Regions from separate parts of the Lysinibacillus sp. FSL K6-0075 genome, predicted to be linked through region 1. Evidence: a T-box and tRNA genes for the amino acid it is inferred to sense, from the RefSeq annotation. Region 1 holds a T-box; the other regions hold tRNA genes.

Region 1 (6,803 bases):
TAATACATATAACACTGTTGGTGACGACATATTGCCACGTTGCCGCAATATTTCCCGAGAAATGTCGGTTTTTTGGGGAGATAAATAAAGTGTATCTTCATAAGCTTTTAATACCTTTTTTCCTCCAGGATGCGCAATGAAATGAGTAAGTTGTTCGCTATACAGTCCTTGATCCATTAAAAATTGTTCAATGAAAGGTCCGAGCCAATTGGTAATAATGGAAGGAATACTTTTTTGAAAAATAACATGAAGCCCGTTATTTTTTACATCCCAACCCATCACATTTTCTGAATCTGGCATCCATTTAGAACCTGTAGCTAGAATATCAGGGATTGGTCTTTTTGTTTCGATAGCGACTTCATCTCCACAAACAAGTATACATGCCGCACCATCTGCAAAAAGGGAAGCACCGATTAAATTGCTTTTAGAAAAATCATTTGGCTGAAAAGTGAGGCTACATAACTCGACACAAACGACAAGTACCTTTGCTTGTGGATGGGCTTTACAAAAATCATAGGCTCTACTTACACCAGCAGCTCCTCCTGCACAACCAAGTCCCCATAAAGGAATACGTTTCAGTCGATCTGAAAAAGAAAGCTTGTTCATAACACGTGCATCAATGCTAGGTGTTGAAATTCCTGTACTACTAACAAAAATGATGGCATCAATTTCTTCAGAAGAAATAGGTGTGAATAAAAAGGAGTTATTTTCCAAACAAGATTGGATGACACTTACACTATATTGTGTAGCTAACTCAATATATAAATTATTACGTTCTTCAAAGGAGTGATTCGTACGATGCCATTCGGGTGGCACACAAAAATGACGTGTGTCGATGCCACCATTTTCAAAAACCTTTAAGTAGCGCTCTAGTTTTGGAATTTTTGCATAGAAAAGCTCTTTCGTTAGTTTCTCTGCGTTTTCTTGCTGTAATGTGAAAGGTGGTTGATATGTGCTAATTGAAATGATTTTAGGCAACTCAACATCTCCTCGCATTTAGTGGTTTTTTCATTGTATGCGTGGATGATTGGAATAAATGCTTATAATATTATAATTGACAATTTATGAAAATTTAGCTATATTGATAACAACTAAATGGAAAGTAGGTGATGTGACATGATGAATAGATCTGTAATTAGCGAACTGCAATTCGGTTTGTTCAATTTCACACGCCTAAAATATACAAAATGACGCCGTGCTATAACTCGGGGTATTTGTGTATCTTTTAAACGTGCCTGTGAAACCTTGTAACTGCCGAATTGCAGCTACAAGGTTTTTTTATCGTAGTTTAAAAAATGCTAAATTGCGATATGGCCTCTTGCGGATGACATAGAATTTTTCGCTGAGGCATCATTGATATGCACGTTTAGGAGGAAAATAAATTGAAATTAACAACATTAGGTTTTACAACATATTTTCAAGAGCAAATGATAGAAATGAAAGAACAGGCTAAATTAAAAAATTGTGTGCCTGCAAGGGTTACTTTAGAGCATAAGCATTCTTATCGCGTGTTAGCTGAGGAGGGAGAATGGCTGGCGACAATTGCTGGTCATTATGCGTATACGTCTTTAGCTCGAGAGGACTATCCAGCAGTTGGTGATTGGGTGCTAGTAGAGAAAATGCCCGGTGAGGAACGCGCAATTATTCATCAGCTATTGCAACGAAAATCTGTATTTTCACGTAAAGTTGCAGGAACGGAAATTCAAGAACAGATTGTCGCATCAAATGTCGATATCGTGTTACTTGTTATGAGCTTGAACGCTGATTTTAATATTCGACGTTTGGAGAGATATTTAGTGGCCGCTTGGGATTCAGGTGCAAAGCCTATTATTGTCCTGACAAAAGCAGATTTGTGCGAGGATGTTTCGAGCTTAGTGCAAGAAGTGGAGTCTGTAGCCTTTGGTGTAGATATTTTTGTAACGAGTGCTCTATCCGGCGAAGGTCTAAAGGAAATTCAGTCGTTATTCACAGAGGGAGTCACTGGAGCATTATTGGGGTCTTCAGGAGCAGGAAAATCCACATTAACAAATGCCTTATGTGGTGAGGTACTGATGAAAGTAGCAGGTATTCGTGAGGATGATGCTAAGGGACGTCATACAACGACCCATCGAGAGCTAGTAGTATTGCCTGCTGGTGGCTGTTTAATCGATACGCCAGGGATGCGTGAGTTTCAATTGTGGGATCAAGGTGATAGTTTAGCTTCAAGCTTTCAAGATATTGAGGAACTAGCAACAGCTTGTCGTTATCGTGATTGTACGCATCAAAAAGAGCCTTATTGTGCTGTCCAGCAAGCTATTGTAGATGGGGACTTAGATCAATATCGTCTACAAAGTTATTTTAAGCTGCAAAGAGAATTGGCTTACATGGAGCGCAAAGCAAATACCCAGGCAAAACTTGAGGAGCAACGCAAGTGGAAGCAAATAGCTAAGGGAATGAAAAAGGGAAAAAAATAAACATTGGGAGTACAGCTATGACAATTCAAAACATCAATCATTTACTGTTTTCAGTATCTAATCTAGAGGAATCCATCACATTTTATGAAAAAGTATTCGATGCCAAGTTGCTAGTAAAGGGGAACAGCACAGCCTATTTTGATGTAAATGGGCTGTGGCTCGCTCTTAATGTTGAGAAGGATATACCGCGCAATGACATCCATCAGTCCTATACGCATATTGCCTTCACAATCGCGGAAGATGACTTTGATAAGATGTATGACAAATTGGTGCAACTAAAGGTCAATATTTTAGCAGGTCGACAAAGAGATGAGAAGGACAAAAAATCGATTTACTTTACGGACCCAGATGGTCATAAATTTGAGTTTCATACAGGAACTTTGCAAGATCGTTTGGATTATTATAAGCAAGAAAAGCCGCATATGGCGTTTTTTGATAATTAATGAAGGAGTGATTCTATGAATAAAGCGTTTATTTTTGATATGGATGGCACACTATTTCAAACCAATCTTATTTTAGAGCCTGCGCTCGATGCAACATTTGATGTGCTGCGGACAAGTGGCTTATGGCAGGGCGAAACGCCGATAGAAAAATATCGAGAAATAATGGGTGTTCCTTTACCTGTTGTGTGGGAAACATTATGCCCTATGCATACGCTGGAGATACGAGAAGAGAGCAATGTATTATTCCATGTAAAGCTGATTGAGCAAATACGTGGACATAAGGGTGCATTGTATCCACATGCTGAACAAACCCTTGCAACATTGTCAGAGAATTATCCGTTATACATAGCGAGCAATGGACAGGTCGACTATTTACAAGCAATCGTTGAAACCTATCAGTTAGAGCGTTTTATAAAGGGAATCTATAGCATTCAAGCTATTGCAAGTGGGCATAAATCAGATCTGGTTAAAAGAGTTGTAGATGAAAACAAAATTGAGTACGGAGCAGTGGTAGGAGATCGTTCTTCGGATATCCAAGCTGCAAAGGATAATCAGTTACTATCGATAGGCGTTCGCTTTGACTTTGCACAAGACAGGGAATTAGAAAAAGCAGATATAGTGATCGATGATTTAACTGCATTGGTAAATGTTACTTTAGATTAACGCACGAAAGTGTATCAAAAAAAAGGGACGATTTAACGACAATCATTGCATTTCCTCACAAGAAGGCGTAAAATAGTGCCAATCCTATAGACAAAGCATTGAAAAGGAAAAGTAAATTGGATTAACATTTTGTAGAGAGCCTCTGTTGGTGGAAATGAGGTAAATGAACCCTTTTGAAAATGACCTTTGAGCTTCGTACCGAAAGCTTTTTAGCCAGTAGATTACGACGAGATGGGCACTCGTTACAACAGCGGCAGTATCTCTCTTTTTGAATGGAGACGTACTGATAGAGGCAAATAGTGTGAGCTATTTGTAAATATAGGTGGTAACACGGGTATACTCGTCCTAATCAGATTTGATTAGGGCGATTTTTTTTACCATTTTTTCTGTGAGGGGAGCAATTTAGAATGACGATTGTTATTGGAGGCGCTTGGCCGTATGCAAATGGCTCTTTGCATTTAGGGCATGTTGCCGCATTATTACCAGGTGATATTTTGGCTAGATATTACCGACAAAAGGGTGAGCAGGTTTTATATGTATCAGGCAGTGATTGTAATGGTACACCTATTTCTATTCGTGCCGCGCAAGAGAATACAACGACAGAGGCTATTGCCAATCACTATCATGATGAATTTACTAGATGCTTTCATGATTTAGGATTTACCTATGATTTGTACACAAGAACGGATGCGGAGCACCACCATGAATCCGTTAAGGCCCTTTTTTTACAGCTACTGGCTAACAATTTTTTATACAAAAAGAAAATTGAACAGGCTTACTGTGAGACGGATAAGCAATTCCTACCAGATCGATTTGTTGAGGGGCTCTGTCCAAATTGTGGAGCGAAAGCAAGAGGAGATCAATGTGATAACTGCTCAGAAATTTTAGACCCATTGGATTTAATTGATAAGCGCTGCAAAATTTGTGGGAATGAACCTGTTATTCGGGAAACGGAGCACTTTTATTTTACCTTTAGTCAATTTCAAGGAAGATTGGAGTCCTATTTAGCTCAAGCGAAAGCCGAGAAACGCTGGCGAGACAATGCTTTAGGGTTAACGGAGCGATACTTGGCAGAAGGAGTTCCTGACCGAGCAGTAACAAGAGATTTACCGAATGGCATAGATGTTCCAGTGCCAGGTTTTGAAGGGAAAAAAATATATGTATGGATTGAAGCTGTAGCAGGGTACTTAACAGCAAGTTTAGAATGGGCAAAAGAGCATCAAATAGCCATTGAAGATTTATGGAATGAAGAGACCATTTCATACTATGTACATGGAAAGGATAATATTCCATTCCATACAGTTATTTGGCCAGCCATTTTAATGGGAATTGGATCTAAGGCATTACCTACCCATATTGTATCAAATGAGTATTTAACATTAGAAAAACGCAAATTATCTACTAGTCAGAATTGGGCTGTATGGGTTCCTTATATTTTAAGTCGTTATGATGCGGATTCTATTCGTTACTTCCTAACGATGAATGCGCCAGAAAATCGTGATACTGATTTTTCATGGCGGGAATTTATTTATAGCCATAATGGTGAACTACTCGGAGCCTATGGTAATTTTGTAAACCGTACATTGAAGTTTATTGAGAAATCATTTGCTTGTCGGGTTCCACAAGCTGAGGTGGATAGCGACATTCGAAAACAAACCGTACAATTGTTTAATGAAGCGGGTATTCTTATCGAAGGTGGCCATTTCAAACAGGCGTTAGAGTCCATTTTTGAGTATATTCGCGGAGCTAATCGTTATTTTGATGAACAACAGCCATGGCTACAGGTAAAAGAAAACGTAGAGGCATGTAATCGTACATTAGCAACTTGCGTCTATATCATTGCGAATTTAGGACAGCTGCTGCATCCCTTCTTACCGTTTTCAGCAAAGAAAGTAAGAAACATGGTAGGTATAAATGAAATGATGTGGCATGAGCAAGTAGAGCTGCCTCAATTAATTCAAGAGGTGACGCCATTGTTTGAACGTCTTGATATTGAACGAATTGATGAGGAATATCAAAAATTAGTTAGGGATAGTCACTAGGATTGAAAAAGCAGTATGACTCATGGGCCATACTGCTTTGCTATTTTCATTTAATTCATAACAGGTGTTAATTTTGTCACTACAATGCTATTGATCGCATTAATATAGGCTAGAGCACTTGCCTTAAGAATATCTGTATCCGCTGCTTTTGCAATATACTTTTCGCCTTCGTGTTCAATCGTAATTTTTACTTTACCTAAAGCCTCTTTGCCTCGTGAAACACTATTGATATTATATTCCACTAGTTTTACATCCATATTTGTAATTTCTGCAATGGCTGAATACAGGGCATCGATTGGGCCAGAGCCTACTGCACTAGCTTTAAATATTTCGCCGCCTTTACGAACCTTAACACTTGCAGAAGGGAAGCTTGTATTGCTGACGACTTGTAGATCATCGAAATCAAAGAATTGTTCACTATAATGTGTAGCATTTTTATTATTGGTATCATGTTTTTCATAATAGCTTTCAACAATAACGTATAAGTCGTGATCGTATACTTCTTTCTTCGCATCGGCAAGCTTTAAGAATCCTTCAAAAATACCCTCAAATTCCTCTGTAGAAAGATTAGTAAACCCTAATTTTTCAAGAGCATTTTTCACTGCATGGCGACCAGAGCGAGCTGTTAGTACTAGCTCCATATCATCAAGACCAACATCCTCAGGATGGACGATTTCATAAGCATCACGAGATTTTAACAAACCATCCTGATGAATACCAGAAGAATGGGCAAATGCATTATCTCCTGTAATGGCTTTATTGACCTGTACATCTAAGCCCATAAAGCTAGAAACAAGACGTGAAGTATTTATAATTTCTTTTGTATTAATACGCGTTTCGGCATTGTAGACGGAGCTGCGAGTTTTAAGTGCCATGACAACTTCTTCTAATGCAGCATTACCTGCGCGTTCACCGATACCATTGATTGTACACTCTACCTTATCTGCACCATTTTTAATAGCAGCTAGCGTATTAGCTGTTGCCATTCCAAGATCATTGTGACAATGAACACTTAAAAGAACGCTATCGTCTAAGTTTTTCATACGGTCATTTAATTTAAAAATCATCTCTCCAAATTCCTCTGGCTCTGCAAAGCCTACCGTATCAGGAACGTTAATCATGGTTGCGCCAGCTCTCATAACAGCCTCAATTGTTTTCCAAAGATATTCAAAGTCAGAACGAGATGCATCCTCTGTGGAATA
Region 2 (6,803 bases), 430 kb from region 1:
AACATCTAAGTACCTGGAGGAAGAGAAAGAAAAATCGATTCCCTGAGTAGCGGCGAGCGAAACGGGAAGAGCCCAAACCAAGAGGCTTGCCTCTTGGGGTTGTAGGACACTCAATACGGAGTTACAAAAGAGCGAGTTAGATGAAGCGACTTGGAAAGGTCCGCCAGAGCAGGTAAAAGCCCTGTAGTTGAAAGTTCGTTCTCTCCTGAGTGGATCCTGAGTACGGCGGAACACGTGAAATTCCGTCGGAATCCGGGAGGACCATCTCCCAAGGCTAAATACTACCTAGTGACCGATAGTGAACCAGTACCGTGAGGGAAAGGTGAAAAGCACCCCGGAAGGGGAGTGAAAGAGATCCTGAAACCGTGTGCCTACAAGTAGTTAGAGCCCGTTAATGGGTGATAGCGTGCCTTTTGTAGAATGAACCGGCGAGTTACGATTACGTGCGAGGTTAAGCTTTAGAAGGCGGAGCCGCAGCGAAAGCGAGTCTGAATAGGGCGAAATAGTACGTGGTCGTAGACCCGAAACCAGGTGATCTACCCATGTCCAGGGTGAAGGTGAGGTAACACTTACTGGAGGCCCGAACCCACGCACGTTGAAAAGTGCGGGGATGAGGTGTGGGTAGCGGAGAAATTCCAATCGAACTTGGAGATAGCTGGTTCTCTCCGAAATAGCTTTAGGGCTAGCCTCGTGATGAGAATACTGGAGGTAGAGCACTGTTTGGACTAGGGGGCCATCCCGGTTTACCGAATTCAGACAAACTCCGAATGCCAGATATTTATACACGGGAGTCAGACTGCGAGTGATAAGATCCGTAGTCAAAAGGGAAACAGCCCAGACCACCAGCTAAGGTCCCAAAGTAATCGTTAAGTGGAAAAGGATGTGGCGTTGCACAGACAACCAGGATGTTGGCTTAGAAGCAGCCATCATTTAAAGAGTGCGTAATAGCTCACTGGTCGAGTGACGCTGCGCCGAAAATGTATCGGGGCTAAACGATTCACCGAAGCTGTGGATTGACATCTACGATGTCAGTGGTAGGAGAGCGTTCTAAGTGCGTTGAAGTCAGACCGGAAGGACTGGTGGAGCGCTTAGAAGTGAGAATGCCGGTATGAGTAGCGAAAGACGGGTGAGAATCCCGTCCACCGTATGACTAAGGTTTCCTGAGGAAGGCTCGTCCGCTCAGGGTTAGTCGGGACCTAAGCCGAGGCCGATAGGCGTAGGCGATGGACAACAGGTTGATATTCCTGTACCACCTCCTCACCGTTTGAGAAATGGGGGGACGCAGTAGGATAGGGTAAGCGCGCTGTTGGATATGCGCGTCCAAGCAGTAAGGCGTGTGTGTAGGCAAATCCGCACACTGTAACGTTGAGCTGTGATGGCGAGTCCGTATGGACGAAGTTCCTGATTTCACACTGCCAAGAAAAGCCTCTATCGAGGTGAGAGGTGCCCGTACCGCAAACCGACACAGGTAGTCGAGGAGAGAATCCTAAGGTGTGCGAGAGAACTCTCGTTAAGGAACTCGGCAAAATGACCCCGTAACTTCGGGAGAAGGGGTGCTCTTGAGCGTGCAAGCGCATGAGAGCCGCAGTGAATAGGCCCAGGCGACTGTTTAGCAAAAACACAGGTCTCTGCAAAACCGTAAGGTGACGTATAGGGGCTGACGCCTGCCCGGTGCTGGAAGGTTAAGAGGAGTGGTTAGCGCAAGCGAAGCTGCGAATTGAAGCCCCAGTAAACGGCGGCCGTAACTATAACGGTCCTAAGGTAGCGAAATTCCTTGTCGGGTAAGTTCCGACCCGCACGAAAGGCGTAACGATCTGGGCACTGTCTCAACGAGAGACTCGGTGAAATTATAGTACCTGTGAAGATGCAGGTTACCCGCGACAGGACGGAAAGACCCCGTGGAGCTTTACTGTAGCCTGATATTGAATTTTGGTACAACTTGTACAGGATAGGTAGGAGCCAGAGATCTCGGAGCGCCAGCTTCGAAGGAGGCGTCGGTGGGATACTACCCTGGTTGTATTGAAATTCTAACCCATGCCCCTTAGCGGGGCAGGAGACAGTGTCAGGCGGACAGTTTGACTGGGGCGGTCGCCTCCTAAAAGGTAACGGAGGCGCCCAAAGGTTCCCTCAGAATGGTTGGAAATCATTCGTAGAGTGTAAAGGCACAAGGGAGCTTGACTGCGAGACCTACAAGTCGAGCAGGGTCGAAAGACGGGCTTAGTGATCCGGTGGTTCCGCATGGAAGGGCCATCGCTCAACGGATAAAAGCTACCCCGGGGATAACAGGCTTATCTCCCCCAAGAGTCCACATCGACGGGGAGGTTTGGCACCTCGATGTCGGCTCATCGCATCCTGGGGCTGTAGTCGGTCCCAAGGGTTGGGCTGTTCGCCCATTAAAGCGGTACGCGAGCTGGGTTCAGAACGTCGTGAGACAGTTCGGTCCCTATCCGTCGTGGGCGTAGGAAATTTGAGAGGAGCTGTCCTTAGTACGAGAGGACCGGGATGGACACACCGCTGGTGTACCAGTTGTCTTGCCAAAGGCATCGCTGGGTAGCTATGTGTGGACGGGATAAGTGCTGAAAGCATCTAAGCATGAAGCCCCCCTCAAGATGAGATTTCCCATTACGCAAGTAAGTAAGATCCCTCAAAGACGATGAGGTAGATAGGTTCGAGGTGGAAGTGTGGTGACACATGGAGCTGACGAATACTAATCGATCGAGGACTTAACCAAAACGTTTGAAACATTCAATGCACGTTTATCCAGTTTTGAAAGAATAAAATATTATAATATACTTGTAATTTTTATAAGATATGTTATAATAAGTATTGTCTTTCAAATAGTCTAGTGATGATGGCAAAGAGGTCACACCCGTTCCCATACCGAACACGGAAGTTAAGCTCTTTAGCGCCGATGGTAGTTGGGGGCTTCCCCCTGTGAGAGTAGGACGTCGCTAGGCTATATACTAAAATTATTCCGAAGTAGCTCAGTTGGTAGTAGCACCTGACTGTTAATCAGGTTGTCGCAGGTTCGAGTCCTGCCTTCGGAGCCATTCTTGGAGAGTTGTCCGAGTGGCCGAAGGAGCACGATTGGAAATCGTGTAGGCGGTTAACACTGTCTCAAGGGTTCAAATCCCTTACTCTCCGCCAGCACTTTGATTTGTTCCAATAGTTGGCCCCTTGGTCAAGTGGTTAAGACACCGCCCTTTCACGGCGGTAACACGGGTTCGAATCCCGTAGGGGTCACCATTTAAATACCCAGATGGAGGATTAGCTCAGCTGGGAGAGCATCTGCCTTACAAGCAGAGGGTCGGCGGTTCGAGCCCGTCATCCTCCACCATTATTTTTTACAATAGTATATATCATTATCGCGGGGTGGAGCAGTGGTAGCTCGTCGGGCTCATAACCCGAAGGTCGTTGGTTCAAATCCGGCCCCCGCAACCAAATGGTCCCGTGGTGTAGCGGTTAACATGCCTGCCTGTCACGCAGGAGATCGCCGGTTCGATCCCGGTCGGGACCGCCATTTATTTTAATAACATGGGTCAGTAGCTCAGTTGGTAGAGCATTAGATTGAAGCTCTAAGTGTCGGCGGTTCGATTCCGTCCTGACCCATCATGTTTTTTTGCCGGTGTAGCTCAGTTGGTAGAGCAACTGACTTGTAATCAGTAGGTCGTGGGTTCGACTCCTATCGCCGGCACCATGTATTCCCGGAGGGGTAGCGAAGTGGCTAAACGCGGCGGACTGTAAATCCGCTCCTTAGGGTTCGGCGGTTCGAATCCGTCCCCCTCCACCAGTTTTAATCTAATAGGGGCATAGTTTAACGGTAGAATAGAGGTCTCCAAAACCTTTGATGTGGGTTCGATTCCTACTGCCCCTGCCAATTTAATTTTATGGCGGTTGTGGCGAAGTGGTTAACGCACCTGATTGTGGTTCAGGCATTCGTGGGTTCGATTCCCATCAGTCGCCCCATTTAATTTTAAATTAGAATAATACCAAATAGTAATTATGGCGGTTGTGGCGAAGTGGTTAACGCACCTGATTGTGGTTCAGGCATTCGTGGGTTCGATTCCCATCAGTCGCCCCATTTTTATCTAATTATCTTTTGGGGTATAGCCAAGCGGTAAGGCAACGGATTTTGATTCCGTCATGCCCTGGTTCGAATCCAGGTACCCCAGCCATTTTTTGCGGAAGTAGTTCAGTGGTAGAACACCACCTTGCCAAGGTGGGGGTCGCGAGTTCGAACCTCGTCTTCCGCTCCAAGTATGATGGCGGCATAGCCAAGTGGTAAGGCACAGGTCTGCAACACCTTTATCACCGGTTCAAATCCGGTTGCCGCCTCCATATTTTAACTGCTAATCGGTTTATCCGATTTTTTTTATCGCCATTATGCCGGTGTGGCGGAATTGGCAGACGCGCACGACTCAAAATCGTGTTCCTTTGGAGTGTCGGTTCGACCCCGACCACCGGTATCTAAAACTAGCAATAGAATGCTACGTATCAAGGCTTCACACTTAATTGTGTGGAGTCTTTTTTGTGTTCCTTTACACTACAAAATCAATTCAAGTAGTGTGCGGAGGTAGTGTAACAGAGCCTTTGTATGCAACAATTGCTGTTAATATCCCGACTTCGATAGTTGATTGTCCAATAGAATAATAGGGAATATAACCCAAAAGAAAAAACGTCACTACGGTTAAGTAAATGACGTTTTGTGATGTTATTGATCTCGTGATTTATTTGTGGTCATTTCTATTAAGTCTTGAATAAACTCAGGAGTCTCAATGGATGTAAAAATTTAGAAACTTGTTGTCGCGCTTGTTTCTCATTGTATGGGAACGGTCATGGGCCAATTTTATCAATTCAATCGCCAAACTCTTCTTGTACACGTTCTTCAATCCATAGGCTTTTGCGTTCAAAGCGATATTTAAGTGATAAAGTTCTTTGTCTGTTAGCGGTCTTTCTTCCATATATAAAACCCTCCGCCGATAATTTTTTTGTATCTTAGTAATTGGTGGATTTTAGTAATTAGTATTATGATAATAAATTGAAAAATAGCAGACAAATAGAAAATTTCCCTATTTTTTATTTTCGAAATATTCTTTTATATAATACCCTTCCTCCTCTGGCGTTGACAAACGAGTTGCTTTTCCTAGGGCTTCTTCACCTCCGCCTTGTTGTAATTTCCAAATTTTATTATGGTCGTCAACGGCGTTTGAAAAATCACCTTTCGACCATCTTTCCAATATTGGAATGTAAAGATCGTTATGTTCATAATCGTTCATTTTACATACAGCCAACAATCGGTCAACCTTTTCTTGTGTTATTTGCTCGTGACCCCATTGAGCACCAGATTGAACCTTTTGGTGAGACATGCTGTGAATGGCTTCATTTATTTTGTCTTCTATTAAGTTGTCAGGATAAAGCAATTCTTCTTTTGTTTTACTTTCGAGAATTGCTCCGTCACCTTCAACAACAATTGTTTTTGTTGAAAGTGAGCAGGTTGAGCAGGTTTTTCTATTGGATTTGTGAATTGAGTGTAAGCAAAAGCTGCACCGATGATGGCTGCTATTACAATGATAATAGTAGTCGATTTTGTTTTTCTTTTCATTCTATTAACTCCTCATTGTAATTTGTATGATTATGTAATTATATATTGCTTTATATTATGTAATTAGGTTAATAATAACAGATTATTATAATTAAACGGGATTGATTAAGGGAAGCAAAACAAAAAAAGTCCATGTTTATTTTTCAAACATGAGCTTTTTTAATAAAATTTAATTTGGACATTGTAAGGCGTTTATTGTTCTTCTACTGATACATTTCTGTAAAAGTATCGATTGCCAATTGATCGTTTCCTTCAATGGTTTCTTTTAGAAGATGTGCATAAGTTCTCATTGTTGTTTCAATGTCTTCATGACCTAAGCGTCTACTTATGTATTCCCCGCAAATCAAATTTTCTGTGAAAAGTGTGAAGTAAAAATGTTCCCTGAGGGCTATTGTTTGCCTGTTACCACATTTGAAGTGGAGACGGACAAGTGTGGGTGCTTTCCCCTCATTTATTTTAATTAGGAATAGTATACTTTTTCTACTTTATATAATGTTTGCTCGATAGTCGAGCAGAGAACGGCATCTACATTGTAAAATTTAACTCGAAAGTATAAACTTTTCAAAAAGTTCTTTATATTATTTTTTTGCTTAAAGGCAGGGAGAAATTCTGAATTTTTCTCCACATCACCAAAACTTTGAATCCATTGCTCTACATGAGTCTGACTAAGTATTTTTCTATTTAATACACTAATTATACATTTTACCATTCTTTCATCTTCCCCATCGGAGTAAACTCGATCTGTTATGGTCATCTTTTCGTAAACCAAATCGAGGATAGTTAAGAGGTCACTTTTATCCAGTTCGGAGCATTGGGCCAAATCATCTAAAGCATCTGCTGCATGGGCTATAGCATGAGCCCAGCCTTTTTCTTCGTCATACCCACGGTAATCTCGCTCTTCCTGTACATTGTAAAATACTTTCTCTTTTATCTGATGAATTTGCTCTCTTGAGAGAAATGGTGATTCTCTATTCCTTGTGAAGAGGAGCGGTATGACTAGCATGGAGAAAGATCGAGTGAAGACAGAGTCTGTATTTGTTTCACCAAGCTTAAAAAGCAGATGGTTTTTATCCAAAACAACTGGTAGAAGTTGTTCTAGTTCGTTTGCTGTTAGAGAATTATCAGGAATCCAATGTGATAAGGTCGTATAAATTAGCTCATCACGTAGTTGGGCATCCAAAGAACCGATGTTATTTATCAT
Region 3 (6,803 bases), 810 kb from region 1:
ATAGCCTCTAAGCGTCCTAATGGAATCTCTTCACCGCAGACAACACATTTACCGTATGTTCCGTCTGCCATTGCTTGAAGGGCCTTTTTAATTTCCTCCACAGTGTCTTCACGATGCTCATCCATAGCCATTTCTGTCAACTGATCCGTTAAATCACTGGCATTATCAGCGGGGTGATTATCATAATTAGATAGCTCTGTCGCTTGAGGACGCTCAGATTCCTCAAGTCGCTGTTCTATTTCTTGTAATTCTTGCTCGAGTTGTCTTTTTAATTGTTGCATTACTTGTTGATCCACAAAAATCTCCTCCTCATGCTTTTATTTTTTCCTAATTTACGATTTCTAAAACATGTCAGCATAAGGAAGACCTATTTATTTACTTGTATAAGCTATAATGGCGTCATGTAAAAATTGCGCTGCTCCTGTTGCCCCTCGCTCATCATAATAAGCCGTAAAACGTTCATCAGCTATATACATTTGTGCCAGCCCAGCATGTGCCTCTTTGGAATATTCTTTCCACGTAAAACTCAGCCAACGTTTATGCAACTCTGCTACTTCCATCGCAATGTCACTTGTAGTATCTCCAAGCTCCATTGCTTCTGCTAAACGCTCAAACATTTGCTGCTCTAACTGTTGCATCGCCTGATATTGTTGCTCTGTCATATTCATAAGCTTAGCATTAGATGCATCCACTGTTTCATCCCCATATTTCTCACGGATTTCTTGGCCGTACTGCTTTTCGTTATCCTCGATTAACTTTTCTTTAAAACCTTTAAATTTTTCTTCATTTGACATTGGTTGTTCCTCCTCAATGGATTGTATTGTTTTTTCTACTGTCTGTAAGATTGTTTCCAACTGTTCCTTGCGTTGAAGCAACTCTGCTCTATGTGTTTTAAGCGCCTCGGCATGCTGAAAATTAGGTGCCTGAATAATAGCCTGAATCGTCACTAACTTCATGTCTAATGCGCGGTAAAATAAAATCTGCTGCAACATATCGACCTCCCATTGGCCATAAAATCGATAGCCCGCCTCATTGGTTCTTGCTGGTTTCAGCAACCCAATTTCATCGTAATAGCGCAATGTTCTTGTACTAATACCTGACAACTGAGCAAGCTCCTGAATGGTATATTCCATGTAATCACCTCCATTAATGCTACTGTAAGCTTTGACGCAACGTTAAGGTCAAGAGCAGAATGAAAAATTTTTTTATTCCATATACACCCTTCGAATTAATATAATTCCATAAATACCTATAAAGCTATATTTTCAAGCCGATATGAATAGTAAATATTTCACAGGGGTGTGATAAGGTGAAGTGTCCTAATTGTCAGCATGAAAATCTTATAGACAGTAAATTTTGCTCGGATTGTGGTAATAAGCTCATAAATCCATCATTTCCAAAACAAGGTATCCCAACATGGGCAATTATCGTACTTTCAATCTGTTTTATTGCAATAGGCGGTCTAGGTTATGCATATTGGGATTTTTTTAATGATAAAAAGAGCTATACCACCGCTTACTCGGAAATTAACGATAATCAAAAGATAAATGCACAACAAGTTTCTTCAGAAGAACTCACCAAAAAACAAGAAGCTCATGCACAGCAGGTTGATCGTGTCACCCTTATAAAGGAAATACAACAAAAAGTCTTCACTGTCCTAACTAACAATAGTCAAGGCTCTGGCTTCCTATATAAAAAGGGTGGATATGTTATTACAAATGCTCATGTTATCCAAGGTGAAGTTGATGTAATGATTCGTAATGTAAATGGTCAAGAATCTCCAGGTACTGTTATCGGTATATCTGATCACTATGATATTGCTTTAATAAAGGTGCCTAACTACCAAGACACAGAGCCATTAGGCATGGAGACTGCAGAATCACCTATAGGTCTAGAAGTCATTGCATTTGGTAGTCCACAAGGTTTTGAAAATTCGGCTTCTATTGGCTATATAACAGGTAATAAACGTGATATGAAACTTGAAAATTTTATTTATAAGCAAATTTATCAGGTAGATGCACAAATTGATAAAGGTAGCAGCGGTGGCCCATTAGTTGATGTTAATACAGGCAAAGTAATTGGAATTAACTCACTACTTTATACAACTGATACAAGTACTAACTTTGCCTTTTCCATTCCCCTTTATAGTATGCTTGATCAATTTGATGGATGGATTGCTAAACCACTTTCTGCAAATGAGGTTCGGGCTATTGCGAATGTTTATGAAGGTAGTCAACAATCTACTATTGAAACAAAACCCACCAACGAAACAGACGCCTTACTAGCAGGTCAATTCGTGCAAGCATTCCGTCTCTATTATGAAATGGCACTCAATGATGGTGATTTTTATTGGATAGCTGATATGCTTTCACCTGGCAGTACAGCATATCAAGAATTGGAGAAATACATTAATGAGATTGCCTACCAGGGTCATTACTTCTATTTTACAAACAATGATGTGCTAGATGTACAATACTCAAATGGTCAATATTATGTTGACATGAATGAAACTTTTGATTTTTATGATGCACAAGGTAATTACCAATTCTATGATCGCTATAAAACTTATACAGTTATTACGGATGATTATGGTGCTTATAAAATTGCCAACATTAAGATACACCAATAAAACCTTTTACAAAGTAAAATAGCAAGCTAGTTCATCACTAGTTTGCTATTGGTTCGCATATTTCCCATGCCATACTATTTGTCGATAGTTCTCTTTATCTGTGTCACCCTCTGTATTAATAAACAGCACCCTCGCATGTTCATTTAGGTGTAAGGCATTTTTTAATTCCTTATATTGTTCATTTGTCATTATTTCATAAAAGCAACCAAATGGCGCCGCTCCTGATTCACCAGCTATAATGCGAGTGTCTGTGTCTAATGGATTGCCAAGAACGCGCATACCTGTAGCTGCTATTTCTTCCTCGCAGGAGATACTTATTTTTGTGGAGGCTTTTAAGATTTGCCAAGCCTGTGGATTCGGTTCACCGCAAGCAAGCCCTGCCATAATCGTTTGCATCTCCCCGCCAACAGAGACAAATTGATCCGTATTTTTTTTAAAGCTTTCATAATAGCAATTAGCGACATGAGGCTCAACCAATACAAAAGTAACTTCCTGCTCATAGTATTGCTGTAAAAACGCAACTACTGCTCCTGCAAAGGATCCTACACCCGCTTGCAAAAATACATGTGTCGGGGCTAGCTGTATCTGTTCAACAATCTCCTGCACAATGGTTGTGTAACCTTGCATAATCCATAATGGAATTTCTTCATAGCCATCCCACATTGTATCCTGAACCAGAACCCAGCCATTTTTTTGTGCAAGCTGTGAGGTATAACGAACAGTATCGTCATAATTCATTGTCGTAATTTCAGCAAAAGCCCCTTCACTTTTAATATGCTGTAAACGCTCAGCCGCGCTGCCAGCTGGCATATATATTCGCGCTTGAAAACCCAGTTCTCTAGCTGCCCATGCAACACCACGACCATGATTACCATCTGTCGTTGAAATAAATGTTAAATCGCCTACTTCTGCTTTTACTTCCGGAGATTTTAACTGTTCAAACGATAGCTCCTTTATATTCCTCCCAAGCTTATTGGCAATATATTGCGCAATTGCATAAATACCGCCTAATACTTTAAAGGCATTTAAACCAAATCGATAAGATTCATCTTTAACCATGATTTTTTCTACACCCATATATGAAGCAAGTGCCTCAAGATGATGGAGAGGTGTCTGCTCAAATCGCTCATATGTACGCTGAAATTGACCAACCTTCTTTACTTGTTCCAGTGTAAAATATGATAGTAATGGTGAGCCTTGGTTTGTGTTGTCTAGCTGATTGTGCACCCACTTTAATTTTTCCTTCATACCTATCTCCCCCTTTACCAATAGCTTAGTCGATCTAGCTTTAAAATACAAAATTTATTACCAAAATTAAACAGGGGTAGTCAGAGCAAGCAAATATATCAGTTATACATTGGTTTTGGACCTACAAACACCGAGAATTCCAATCTAAACCTCCAGAAAAACAATAAACCCTTACAGGATCTAATTTCTGTAAAGGTTTATTATTATCTAGCTATTTTTAAGTAAATTAAAAAGTGCAGTAGATGTAAATTCATCTACTGCACTTAGTATGACCCGTACGGGATTCGAACCCGTGTTACCGCCGTGAAAGGGCGGTGTCTTAACCACTTGACCAACGGGCCCATGGCGGAGAAGGAGGGATTTGAACCCTCGCGCCGGTTACCCGACCTACACCCTTAGCAGGGGCGCCTCTTCAGCCTCTTGAGTACTTCCCCAAAATAAAAATGGCTCCGAAGGCAGGACTCGAACCTGCGACAACCTGATTAACAGTCAGGTGCTACTACCAACTGAGCTACTTCGGAATAATGGTGGGCCTAAATGGACTCGAACCATCGACCTCACGCTTATCAGGCGTGCGCTCTAACCAGCTGAGCTATAGGCCCTTGGAGCGGGTGATGGGAATCGAACCCACGACATCAGCTTGGAAGGCTGAGGTTTTACCATTAAACTACACCCGCATAAATGGTGGGTCAGGACGGAATCGAACCGCCGACACTTAGAGCTTCAATCTAATGCTCTACCAACTGAGCTACTGACCCATTTCGTCCATGCTAAGCTTGCTCACTCTTTTGCTTCTCATGACTTTTATTTTAAAAATGGCGGTCCCGACCGGGATCGAACCGGCGATCTCCTGCGTGACAGGCAGGCATGTTAACCGCTACACCACGGGACCTTTTGGTTGCGGGGGCCGGATTTGAACCAACGACCTTCGGGTTATGAGCCCGACGAGCTACCACTGCTCCACCCCGCGATAATTTTATGCTGTTTCGAGTTTTTAAAGCACCATTTATAAAAATTTAAAACTGGAGGAGGTAGAGGGATTCGAACCCCCGCGCGGTGTTACCCGCCTGTCGGTTTTCAAGACCGATCCCTTCAGCCAGACTTGGGTATACCTCCGTTACAATATATAAATGGTGGACCTTGCAGGACTCGAACCTGCGACCGGACGGTTATGAGCCGTCTGCTCTAACCAACTGAGCTAAAGGTCCTTAAGATGGCGGCAGAGGGGATCGAACCCCCGACCTTACGGGTATGAACCGTACGCTCTAGCCAGCTGAGCTACGCCGCCAGGATCTTTATACTGGTTAATTTACTTATGGTGGAGCCTAGCGGGATCGAACCGCTGACCTCCTGCGTGCAAGGCAGGCGCTCTCCCAGCTGAGCTAAGGCCCCATAAATTTTTAGGAAATGGTCGGGAAGACAGGATTCGAACCTGCGACCCCTTGGTCCCAAACCAAGTGCTCTACCAAGCTGAGCTACTTCCCGTTGTTCTTTTGGCGCGCCCGACAGGAGTCGAACCCATAACCTTCTGATCCGTAGTCAGACGCTCTATCCAATTGAGCTACGGGCGCATTTAAAATGGTGCCGAGGACCGGAATCGAACCGGTACGGTAGTCACCTACCGCAGGATTTTAAGTCCTGTGCGTCTGCCAGTTCCGCCACCCCGGCACATTTGGAGCGGAAGACGAGGTTCGAACTCGCGACCCCCACCTTGGCAAGGTGGTGTTCTACCACTGAACTACTTCCGCATGTGCATAAGTTTTTTTATCTGGCAATGAAAATAATGGTGCGGGTGAAGGGAGTCGAACCCCCACGCCTTGCGGCGCTAGATCCTAAGTCTAGTGCGTCTGCCAATTCCGCCACACCCGCTTATTATTATTTCAAAAATGGTGAGCCATGAAGGACTCGAACCTTCGACCCTCTGATTAAAAGTCAGATGCTCTACCAACTGAGCTAATGGCTCGAAAAAATGGTGCCGGCTATAGGAATCGAACCCACGACCTACTGATTACAAGTCAGTTGCTCTACCTGCTGAGCTAAACCGGCATATGGTGGAGGATGACGGGCTCGAACCGCCGACCCTCTGCTTGTAAGGCAGATGCTCTCCCAGCTGAGCTAATCCTCCTGGGTACTATGCCTAGCGACGTCCTACTCTCACAGGGGGAAGCCCCCAACTACCATCGGCGCTAAAGAGCTTAACTTCCGTGTTCGGTATGGGAACGGGTGTGACCTCTTTGCCATCATCACTAGACTTTGTTATGTATCTCGTTTTGAAGTTGTTTACCTGTCCTTCAAGACAAGAATTATTGTATAACGTTTTCTAACATTATGCAATACTTTTTTATAAAAAAAAAGAAATTATTACGTTTTGAAGATATTTTTGTTAAGTAAGAGAAATTATTGCCCTGCAAAATATTATAGCAATTGTTGTTTCAAAAGAAAACAATTATTTTATTTTGTATATTTTCTTAACTTATAATCTATTTGAAAACAAGTGAAGAACATAGAAAATCCTCCACTCGTCTTTTCATTAAATATTTGAAAGCTCTATTTTTAATTTTGTAATATCATCAAGTGTGGTGGAAGGACCAAAAGATATTCTAAAAAATTGGCGTGCCGCTTCTAAAGAGAAACCCATTGATAAAATGGCCTTTGTTCCAGATTCACTATGAATATCACATGCACTACCCGTAGAAATACAAATTCCTGCTTCATTTAACTTTAAAAGAACATATTGCCCCTCTACTTTCTCCATCATTACCCCACAAATATTAGGTAGTTGCTGTTTACACTCAACAAGTTGACATGTTTCAGATAAATCATTTTTGAAAAAATTTCTTAAAGTCTCGTAATGTTGCAATTCATATTGATAGTTTTCAATTGCCGCCGCAAAGGCCACAATTGCAGGAGTATCTAATGTTCCCCC
Region 4 (6,803 bases), 800 kb from region 1:
AGGATGTTGGCTTAGAAGCAGCCATCATTTAAAGAGTGCGTAATAGCTCACTGGTCGAGTGACGCTGCGCCGAAAATGTATCGGGGCTAAACGATTCACCGAAGCTGTGGATTGACATCTACGATGTCAGTGGTAGGAGAGCGTTCTAAGTGCGTTGAAGTCAGACCGGAAGGACTGGTGGAGCGCTTAGAAGTGAGAATGCCGGTATGAGTAGCGAAAGACGGGTGAGAATCCCGTCCACCGTATGACTAAGGTTTCCTGAGGAAGGCTCGTCCGCTCAGGGTTAGTCGGGACCTAAGCCGAGGCCGATAGGCGTAGGCGATGGACAACAGGTTGATATTCCTGTACCACCTCCTCACCGTTTGAGAAATGGGGGGACGCAGTAGGATAGGGTAAGCGCGCTGTTGGATATGCGCGTCCAAGCAGTAAGGCGTGTGTGTAGGCAAATCCGCACACTGTAACGTTGAGCTGTGATGGCGAGTCCGTATGGACGAAGTTCCTGATTTCACACTGCCAAGAAAAGCCTCTATCGAGGTGAGAGGTGCCCGTACCGCAAACCGACACAGGTAGTCGAGGAGAGAATCCTAAGGTGTGCGAGAGAACTCTCGTTAAGGAACTCGGCAAAATGACCCCGTAACTTCGGGAGAAGGGGTGCTCTTGAGCGTGCAAGCGCATGAGAGCCGCAGTGAATAGGCCCAGGCGACTGTTTAGCAAAAACACAGGTCTCTGCAAAACCGTAAGGTGACGTATAGGGGCTGACGCCTGCCCGGTGCTGGAAGGTTAAGAGGAGTGGTTAGCGCAAGCGAAGCTGCGAATTGAAGCCCCAGTAAACGGCGGCCGTAACTATAACGGTCCTAAGGTAGCGAAATTCCTTGTCGGGTAAGTTCCGACCCGCACGAAAGGCGTAACGATCTGGGCACTGTCTCAACGAGAGACTCGGTGAAATTATAGTACCTGTGAAGATGCAGGTTACCCGCGACAGGACGGAAAGACCCCGTGGAGCTTTACTGTAGCCTGATATTGAATTTTGGTACAACTTGTACAGGATAGGTAGGAGCCAGAGATCTCGGAGCGCCAGCTTCGAAGGAGGCGTCGGTGGGATACTACCCTGGTTGTATTGAAATTCTAACCCATGCCCCTTAGCGGGGCAGGAGACAGTGTCAGGCGGACAGTTTGACTGGGGCGGTCGCCTCCTAAAAGGTAACGGAGGCGCCCAAAGGTTCCCTCAGAATGGTTGGAAATCATTCGTAGAGTGTAAAGGCACAAGGGAGCTTGACTGCGAGACCTACAAGTCGAGCAGGGTCGAAAGACGGGCTTAGTGATCCGGTGGTTCCGCATGGAAGGGCCATCGCTCAACGGATAAAAGCTACCCCGGGGATAACAGGCTTATCTCCCCCAAGAGTCCACATCGACGGGGAGGTTTGGCACCTCGATGTCGGCTCATCGCATCCTGGGGCTGTAGTCGGTCCCAAGGGTTGGGCTGTTCGCCCATTAAAGCGGTACGCGAGCTGGGTTCAGAACGTCGTGAGACAGTTCGGTCCCTATCCGTCGTGGGCGTAGGAAATTTGAGAGGAGCTGTCCTTAGTACGAGAGGACCGGGATGGACACACCGCTGGTGTACCAGTTGTCTTGCCAAAGGCATCGCTGGGTAGCTATGTGTGGACGGGATAAGTGCTGAAAGCATCTAAGCATGAAGCCCCCCTCAAGATGAGATTTCCCATTACGCAAGTAAGTAAGATCCCTCAAAGACGATGAGGTAGATAGGTTCGAGGTGGAAGTGTGGTGACACATGGAGCTGACGAATACTAATCGATCGAGGACTTAACCAAAACGTTTGAACCATTCAATGTATCGTTTATCCAGTTTTGAAAGAACAACACTTTCAACAAGTTTTTAAGATACTATGTATTTTGAAGCTTTTAAAAGGAACTTCTGCTAAGAACGCAACATCCGTGTTGCAACGCAGAAGCCAGCACATCCATGTGCAAGTCTAGTGATGATGGCAAAGAGGTCACACCCGTTCCCATACCGAACACGGAAGTTAAGCTCTTTAGCGCCGATGGTAGTTGGGGGCTTCCCCCTGTGAGAGTAGGACGTCGCTAGGCATAGTACCCAGGAGGATTAGCTCAGCTGGGAGAGCATCTGCCTTACAAGCAGAGGGTCGGCGGTTCGAGCCCGTCATCCTCCACCATATGCCGGTTTAGCTCAGCAGGTAGAGCAACTGACTTGTAATCAGTAGGTCGTGGGTTCGATTCCTATAGCCGGCACCATTTTTTCGAGCCATTAGCTCAGTTGGTAGAGCATCTGACTTTTAATCAGAGGGTCGAAGGTTCGAGTCCTTCATGGCTCACCATTTTTGAAATAATAATAAGCGGGTGTGGCGGAATTGGCAGACGCACTAGACTTAGGATCTAGCGCCGCAAGGCGTGGGGGTTCGACTCCCTTCACCCGCACCATTATTTTCATTGCCAGATAAAAAAACTTATGCACATGCGGAAGTAGTTCAGTGGTAGAACACCACCTTGCCAAGGTGGGGGTCGCGAGTTCGAACCTCGTCTTCCGCTCCAAATGTGCCGGGGTGGCGGAACTGGCAGACGCACAGGACTTAAAATCCTGCGGTAGGTGACTACCGTACCGGTTCGATTCCGGTCCTCGGCACCATCTTAAATGCGCCCGTAGCTCAATTGGATAGAGCGTCTGACTACGGATCAGAAGGTTATGGGTTCGACTCCTGTCGGGCGCGCCAAAAGAACAACGGGAAGTAGCTCAGCTTGGTAGAGCACTTGGTTTGGGACCAAGGGGTCGCAGGTTCGAATCCTGTCTTCCCGACCATTTCCTAAAAATTTATGGGGCCTTAGCTCAGCTGGGAGAGCGCCTGCCTTGCACGCAGGAGGTCAGCGGTTCGATCCCGCTAGGCTCCACCATAAGTAAATTAACCAGTATAAAGATCCTGGCGGCGTAGCTCAGCTGGCTAGAGCGTACGGTTCATACCCGTAAGGTCGGGGGTTCGATCCCCTCTGCCGCCATCTTAAGGACCTTTAGCTCAGTTGGTTAGAGCAGACGGCTCATAACCGTCCGGTCGCAGGTTCGAGTCCTGCAAGGTCCACCATTTATATATTGTAACGGAGGTATACCCAAGTCTGGCTGAAGGGATCGGTCTTGAAAACCGACAGGCGGGTAACACCGCGCGGGGGTTCGAATCCCTCTACCTCCTCCAGTTTTAAATTTTTATAAATGGTGCTTTAAAAACTCGAAACAGCATAAAATTATCGCGGGGTGGAGCAGTGGTAGCTCGTCGGGCTCATAACCCGAAGGTCGTTGGTTCAAATCCGGCCCCCGCAACCAAAAGGTCCCGTGGTGTAGCGGTTAACATGCCTGCCTGTCACGCAGGAGATCGCCGGTTCGATCCCGGTCGGGACCGCCATTTTTAAAATAAAAGTCATGAGAAGCAAAAGAGTGAGCAAGCTTAGCATGGACGAAATGGGTCAGTAGCTCAGTTGGTAGAGCATTAGATTGAAGCTCTAAGTGTCGGCGGTTCGATTCCGTCCTGACCCACCATTTATGCGGGTGTAGTTTAATGGTAAAACCTCAGCCTTCCAAGCTGATGTCGTGGGTTCGATTCCCATCACCCGCTCCAAGGGCCTATAGCTCAGCTGGTTAGAGCGCACGCCTGATAAGCGTGAGGTCGATGGTTCGAGTCCATTTAGGCCCACCATTATTCCGAAGTAGCTCAGTTGGTAGTAGCACCTGACTGTTAATCAGGTTGTCGCAGGTTCGAGTCCTGCCTTCGGAGCCATTTTTATTTTGGGGAAGTACTCAAGAGGCTGAAGAGGCGCCCCTGCTAAGGGTGTAGGTCGGGTAACCGGCGCGAGGGTTCAAATCCCTCCTTCTCCGCCATGGGCCCGTTGGTCAAGTGGTTAAGACACCGCCCTTTCACGGCGGTAACACGGGTTCGAATCCCGTACGGGTCATACTAAAAACAGTAGATGCAGTTGCATCTACTGTTTTTTTATATTCATAGATATAAATTTTACGCTTGATTCAATGCATTTTCGTCCATATAAACTACTTCCCAGATATGCCCGTCTACATCTTGAAAACCCCAACCATACATAAATCCGTGATCTTGTGGTTCACTATAAGGTTTACCACCAGAGGCAAGTGCCTTATTCACTAATTGATCTACTTGTTCTCGATTTTCGACAGAAAGGCATAAGATTGCTTCTGCAGAAGTAGTAGTATCTGTAACTTCTTTCTTACTAAACCCTTTAAATCGTTCTTCCACCATTATTAATACAAAGATATTTTCACTAATAATCATTGAGGCCGTTGTTTCATCACTGAATTGTTGATTGAACTCAAAACCTAATTCCTTAAAAAAGTTGATAGATTTGTTTAGATCTTTCACTGGTAAATTGATAAAGATATTTTTCGATTGAAAAGCCATTTAGTATCACCTCCAAATCGACAGTATCATAGCGCCTTAAGTCATGTCAATTTTAGCATTGTGGGCAAAAATGGCAGACATTTAAATTATTTAAAGCAGATGTTATATCACCATAAAAAACAGAAAGGTTATTTATACAACCTTTCTGTTGATAAAGCCTATCTATTTATCCTCTAGCTAGCATTCTTTCAAGTGAGCTAAGTGCTTCAGCAGTAGTATGTTCATCTACTTGTATACGGTTATGAGGTTGCCCCTGCTCAATACTTTCGAGGCTCCATAACAAATGCGGCAGGTCAATACGATTCATTGTTAAGCAAGGACAAAAGTTTTCATTTAAAGAGACAATATGTTTATCTGGATGCTGCTTAATAATGCGATTGACTAAGTTCATTTCTGTTCCAATGGCCCATGAAGATCCGCTCGGAGCGCGATTGATTGTGTCAATAATGTATTTTGTGGAGCCTGCATCATCAGCTGCTGCTACAACTTCACGACTGCACTCAGGGTGAACAATAATTCTCATAGTTGGGTGTGCTTTGCGAATAATCTCTGTATGTTGAACTGTGAAACCTTCGTGCACAGAGCAGTGACCCTTCCAAAGAATAACCTGAATATTTTCAAGGGGCTCTGTTGTTTCGAGCATGTTCTTATGAGGATTCCAAACAGCCATATTTTCAAGAGGAATACCTAAGTCATAGGCAGTATTTCTTCCTAAATGTTGGTCAGGTAAAAAGAAGATACGCTGTTTTTGTGTAAATGCCCATTGAACAAGCTCCTTAGCATTCGATGAAGTGACACAAGCACCACCATGTCTTCCAGTAAAGGCTTTAATAGCTGCAGTTGAATTGACATAGGTTAGAGGGATAATCGTATCACCAAAGAGTTCTTGAAGAATCGGCCAAGCTTGTTCAGTTTGATAAATGTCTGCCATATCAGCCATTGAACAACCAGCACGCATATCTGGCAAATAGACATATTGTTGTTTCGTTGTCAGCATATCAGCAGTCTCTGCCATAAAATGCACGCCGCAAAATACGATGTGTTCAGCTTCCTTATTTGCTGCGGATAATTGAGCTAACTGTAAAGAATCTCCAGTTGCATCAGCAAATTGAATGACCTCATCTTTTTGATAATGGTGCCCAGGAATAAATAATTTAGGACCTAATTTTTTCTTTATTGATAAAATACGAGATTCCATTTCCTTTACGGATAGTGCCCGATAATGCTCAGGAAGTAGTGTCGTTTGTTGTAATAAACTAGTGATGGACAAGGGAATGATCTCCTTTCATTTGAACGAGTGCACTAATGTCAAAAGCTTTAACTGAATGTGTTAAGGAGCCAAGTGAAATCCACTGAATACCCGATTGGGCATATGCCTTTAAATTTTCAAGTGTGATGCCCCCAGATGCTTCAGTTGCAATAGAAGGAGGGACAGTAGGAAGCCATGCACGTATCTCTTCTGGACTACGGTTATCAAACATAATAATATCTGCTCCAGCGTTGATAGCTTCTTCTAGCTGTTCTTTTGTTTCAATTTCAACTTCGATTTTTACAGTATGACCAACCTTCGCTCTAGCGGATTGAACTGCATTTGTTATGCTACCAGCAAAGGCAATATGATTATCCTTTAGCATGATTGCATCATACAGACCATTACGATGATTAAAAGCACCACCGATTCGAACAGCATATTTATCCAGCATACGCAGTCCAGGTATTGTTTTACGGGTATCGCATATTTTTGCATGCGTACCTACGGTTTCTTGAACGGCAAGATGGGTCGCCGTTGCAATAGCAGACATACGCTGAATAAGATTTAAAATGACACGCTCACCTATTAATAACTTTTGTAAGGGCCCTTTAATCACAGCAAGCACATCACCTGACTGAACCATCTCTCCATCTTTTTTATGAAGAGTGACTTCGATTGATCGATCGAGTAGGAAAAAGCCATGCTCAATAATGAGAGCTCCACAAAAAATCCCGTTTTCTTTAGCATAAAAGGAAAAAGACCCCTGCTGTTCGGCTGAAAAGATAAATTCACTCGATAAATCCCCATCTCCTAAATCCTCATTAAAAAATTGCTTGAGCATTTCCTCGAGTTTGATGATATTCATACAATGAGTTCCTCACTTTCATTTGTCCTTGCGAAAAAATAATCCATCGACTTGCCCATTGTGCATCCATTTCGGATTTATCCGTACGAATGTGGGCACCACGTGTTTCCGTTCGTGTAATGGCTGCATGTGCCATTAATGTTGCGACTACGTGCATCATAAATAATTCCAACTTAGCTTGGTCTAGCCCTTCTAAATTAACGTGAAGAAGAGATTGCATGGAAGGTAATTGCTGAGCA

What was found. The T-box of region 1 lies ahead of metG (methionine--tRNA ligase). A T-box ahead of a tRNA ligase gene usually reads a tRNA of that ligase, here a tRNA-Met.
Region 2: it encodes a tRNA-Met, which carries the amino acid that the T-box ahead of metG (methionine--tRNA ligase) is inferred to sense. The anticodon was not compared.
Region 3: it encodes a tRNA-Met, which carries the amino acid that the T-box ahead of metG (methionine--tRNA ligase) is inferred to sense. The anticodon was not compared.
Region 4: it encodes a tRNA-Met, which carries the amino acid that the T-box ahead of metG (methionine--tRNA ligase) is inferred to sense. The anticodon was not compared.

The regions. Positions count from the first base shown of each region.
Region 1 is NZ_CP151947.1:4,616,293-4,623,095, reverse strand. Features, by position in the region: gene MHB65_RS23190 (3-oxoacyl-[acyl-carrier-protein] synthase III C-terminal domain-containing protein) at 1-978, opposite strand, end outside; gene rsgA (ribosome small subunit-dependent GTPase A) at 1,383-2,453, shown strand; gene fosM (FosM family fosfomycin resistance protein) at 2,471-2,896, shown strand; gene MHB65_RS23175 (HAD hydrolase-like protein) at 2,912-3,559, shown strand; T-box leader at 3,649-3,910, shown strand; gene metG (methionine--tRNA ligase) at 3,967-5,601, shown strand; gene MHB65_RS23165 (2-isopropylmalate synthase) at 5,652-6,803, opposite strand, start outside.
Region 2 is NZ_CP151947.1:4,181,352-4,188,154, reverse strand. Features, by position in the region: rRNA gene MHB65_RS20955 (23S ribosomal RNA) at 1-2,731, shown strand, start outside; rRNA gene rrf (5S ribosomal RNA) at 2,842-2,957, shown strand; tRNA gene MHB65_RS20945 (tRNA-Asn) at 2,974-3,050, shown strand; tRNA gene MHB65_RS20940 (tRNA-Ser) at 3,056-3,147, shown strand; tRNA gene MHB65_RS20935 (tRNA-Glu) at 3,172-3,246, shown strand; tRNA gene MHB65_RS20930 (tRNA-Val) at 3,262-3,337, shown strand; tRNA gene MHB65_RS20925 (tRNA-Met) at 3,367-3,441, shown strand; tRNA gene MHB65_RS20920 (tRNA-Asp) at 3,445-3,520, shown strand; tRNA gene MHB65_RS20915 (tRNA-Phe) at 3,537-3,609, shown strand; tRNA gene MHB65_RS20910 (tRNA-Thr) at 3,622-3,697, shown strand; tRNA gene MHB65_RS20905 (tRNA-Tyr) at 3,707-3,790, shown strand; tRNA gene MHB65_RS20900 (tRNA-Trp) at 3,804-3,877, shown strand; tRNA gene MHB65_RS20895 (tRNA-His) at 3,891-3,966, shown strand; tRNA gene MHB65_RS20890 (tRNA-His) at 4,006-4,081, shown strand; tRNA gene MHB65_RS20885 (tRNA-Gln) at 4,101-4,175, shown strand; tRNA gene MHB65_RS20880 (tRNA-Gly) at 4,182-4,256, shown strand; tRNA gene MHB65_RS20875 (tRNA-Cys) at 4,265-4,338, shown strand; tRNA gene MHB65_RS20870 (tRNA-Leu) at 4,386-4,466, shown strand; gene MHB65_RS20865 (DUF6241 domain-containing protein) at 5,070-5,420, opposite strand; gene MHB65_RS20860 (hypothetical protein) at 5,399-5,602, opposite strand; gene MHB65_RS20855 (DUF2785 domain-containing protein) at 6,063-6,803, opposite strand, start outside.
Region 3 is NZ_CP151947.1:3,802,428-3,809,230, forward strand. Features, by position in the region: gene MHB65_RS18710 (TraR/DksA C4-type zinc finger protein) at 1-296, opposite strand, end outside; gene MHB65_RS18715 (MerR family transcriptional regulator) at 372-1,133, opposite strand; gene MHB65_RS18720 (trypsin-like peptidase domain-containing protein) at 1,310-2,629, shown strand; gene MHB65_RS18725 (diaminopropionate ammonia-lyase) at 2,675-3,877, opposite strand; tRNA gene MHB65_RS18730 (tRNA-Glu) at 4,147-4,218, opposite strand; tRNA gene MHB65_RS18735 (tRNA-Ser) at 4,221-4,311, opposite strand; tRNA gene MHB65_RS18740 (tRNA-Asn) at 4,322-4,398, opposite strand; tRNA gene MHB65_RS18745 (tRNA-Ile) at 4,403-4,479, opposite strand; tRNA gene MHB65_RS18750 (tRNA-Gly) at 4,481-4,554, opposite strand; tRNA gene MHB65_RS18755 (tRNA-Phe) at 4,560-4,635, opposite strand; tRNA gene MHB65_RS18760 (tRNA-Asp) at 4,694-4,769, opposite strand; tRNA gene MHB65_RS18765 (tRNA-Met) at 4,773-4,847, opposite strand; tRNA gene MHB65_RS18770 (tRNA-Ser) at 4,901-4,993, opposite strand; tRNA gene MHB65_RS18775 (tRNA-Ile) at 5,009-5,085, opposite strand; tRNA gene MHB65_RS18780 (tRNA-Met) at 5,092-5,165, opposite strand; tRNA gene MHB65_RS18785 (tRNA-Ala) at 5,194-5,269, opposite strand; tRNA gene MHB65_RS18790 (tRNA-Pro) at 5,286-5,362, opposite strand; tRNA gene MHB65_RS18795 (tRNA-Arg) at 5,372-5,448, opposite strand; tRNA gene MHB65_RS18800 (tRNA-Leu) at 5,457-5,545, opposite strand; tRNA gene MHB65_RS18805 (tRNA-Gly) at 5,551-5,625, opposite strand; tRNA gene MHB65_RS18810 (tRNA-Leu) at 5,662-5,746, opposite strand; tRNA gene MHB65_RS18815 (tRNA-Lys) at 5,765-5,840, opposite strand; tRNA gene MHB65_RS18820 (tRNA-Thr) at 5,848-5,923, opposite strand; tRNA gene MHB65_RS18825 (tRNA-Val) at 5,927-6,002, opposite strand; rRNA gene rrf (5S ribosomal RNA) at 6,013-6,128, opposite strand; gene MHB65_RS18835 (cysteine desulfurase family protein) at 6,408-6,803, opposite strand, start outside.
Region 4 is NZ_CP151947.1:3,811,310-3,818,112, reverse strand. Features, by position in the region: rRNA gene MHB65_RS18965 (23S ribosomal RNA) at 1-1,829, shown strand, start outside; rRNA gene rrf (5S ribosomal RNA) at 1,990-2,105, shown strand; tRNA gene MHB65_RS18955 (tRNA-Val) at 2,116-2,191, shown strand; tRNA gene MHB65_RS18950 (tRNA-Thr) at 2,195-2,270, shown strand; tRNA gene MHB65_RS18945 (tRNA-Lys) at 2,278-2,353, shown strand; tRNA gene MHB65_RS18940 (tRNA-Leu) at 2,372-2,456, shown strand; tRNA gene MHB65_RS18935 (tRNA-Gly) at 2,493-2,567, shown strand; tRNA gene MHB65_RS18930 (tRNA-Leu) at 2,573-2,661, shown strand; tRNA gene MHB65_RS18925 (tRNA-Arg) at 2,670-2,746, shown strand; tRNA gene MHB65_RS18920 (tRNA-Pro) at 2,756-2,832, shown strand; tRNA gene MHB65_RS18915 (tRNA-Ala) at 2,849-2,924, shown strand; tRNA gene MHB65_RS18910 (tRNA-Met) at 2,953-3,026, shown strand; tRNA gene MHB65_RS18905 (tRNA-Ile) at 3,033-3,109, shown strand; tRNA gene MHB65_RS18900 (tRNA-Ser) at 3,125-3,217, shown strand; tRNA gene MHB65_RS18895 (tRNA-Met) at 3,271-3,345, shown strand; tRNA gene MHB65_RS18890 (tRNA-Asp) at 3,349-3,424, shown strand; tRNA gene MHB65_RS18885 (tRNA-Phe) at 3,483-3,558, shown strand; tRNA gene MHB65_RS18880 (tRNA-Gly) at 3,564-3,637, shown strand; tRNA gene MHB65_RS18875 (tRNA-Ile) at 3,639-3,715, shown strand; tRNA gene MHB65_RS18870 (tRNA-Asn) at 3,720-3,796, shown strand; tRNA gene MHB65_RS18865 (tRNA-Ser) at 3,807-3,897, shown strand; tRNA gene MHB65_RS18860 (tRNA-Glu) at 3,900-3,971, shown strand; gene MHB65_RS18855 (VOC family protein) at 4,031-4,447, opposite strand; gene nadA (quinolinate synthase NadA) at 4,614-5,717, opposite strand; gene nadC (carboxylating nicotinate-nucleotide diphosphorylase) at 5,704-6,564, opposite strand; gene nadB (L-aspartate oxidase) at 6,521-6,803, opposite strand, start outside.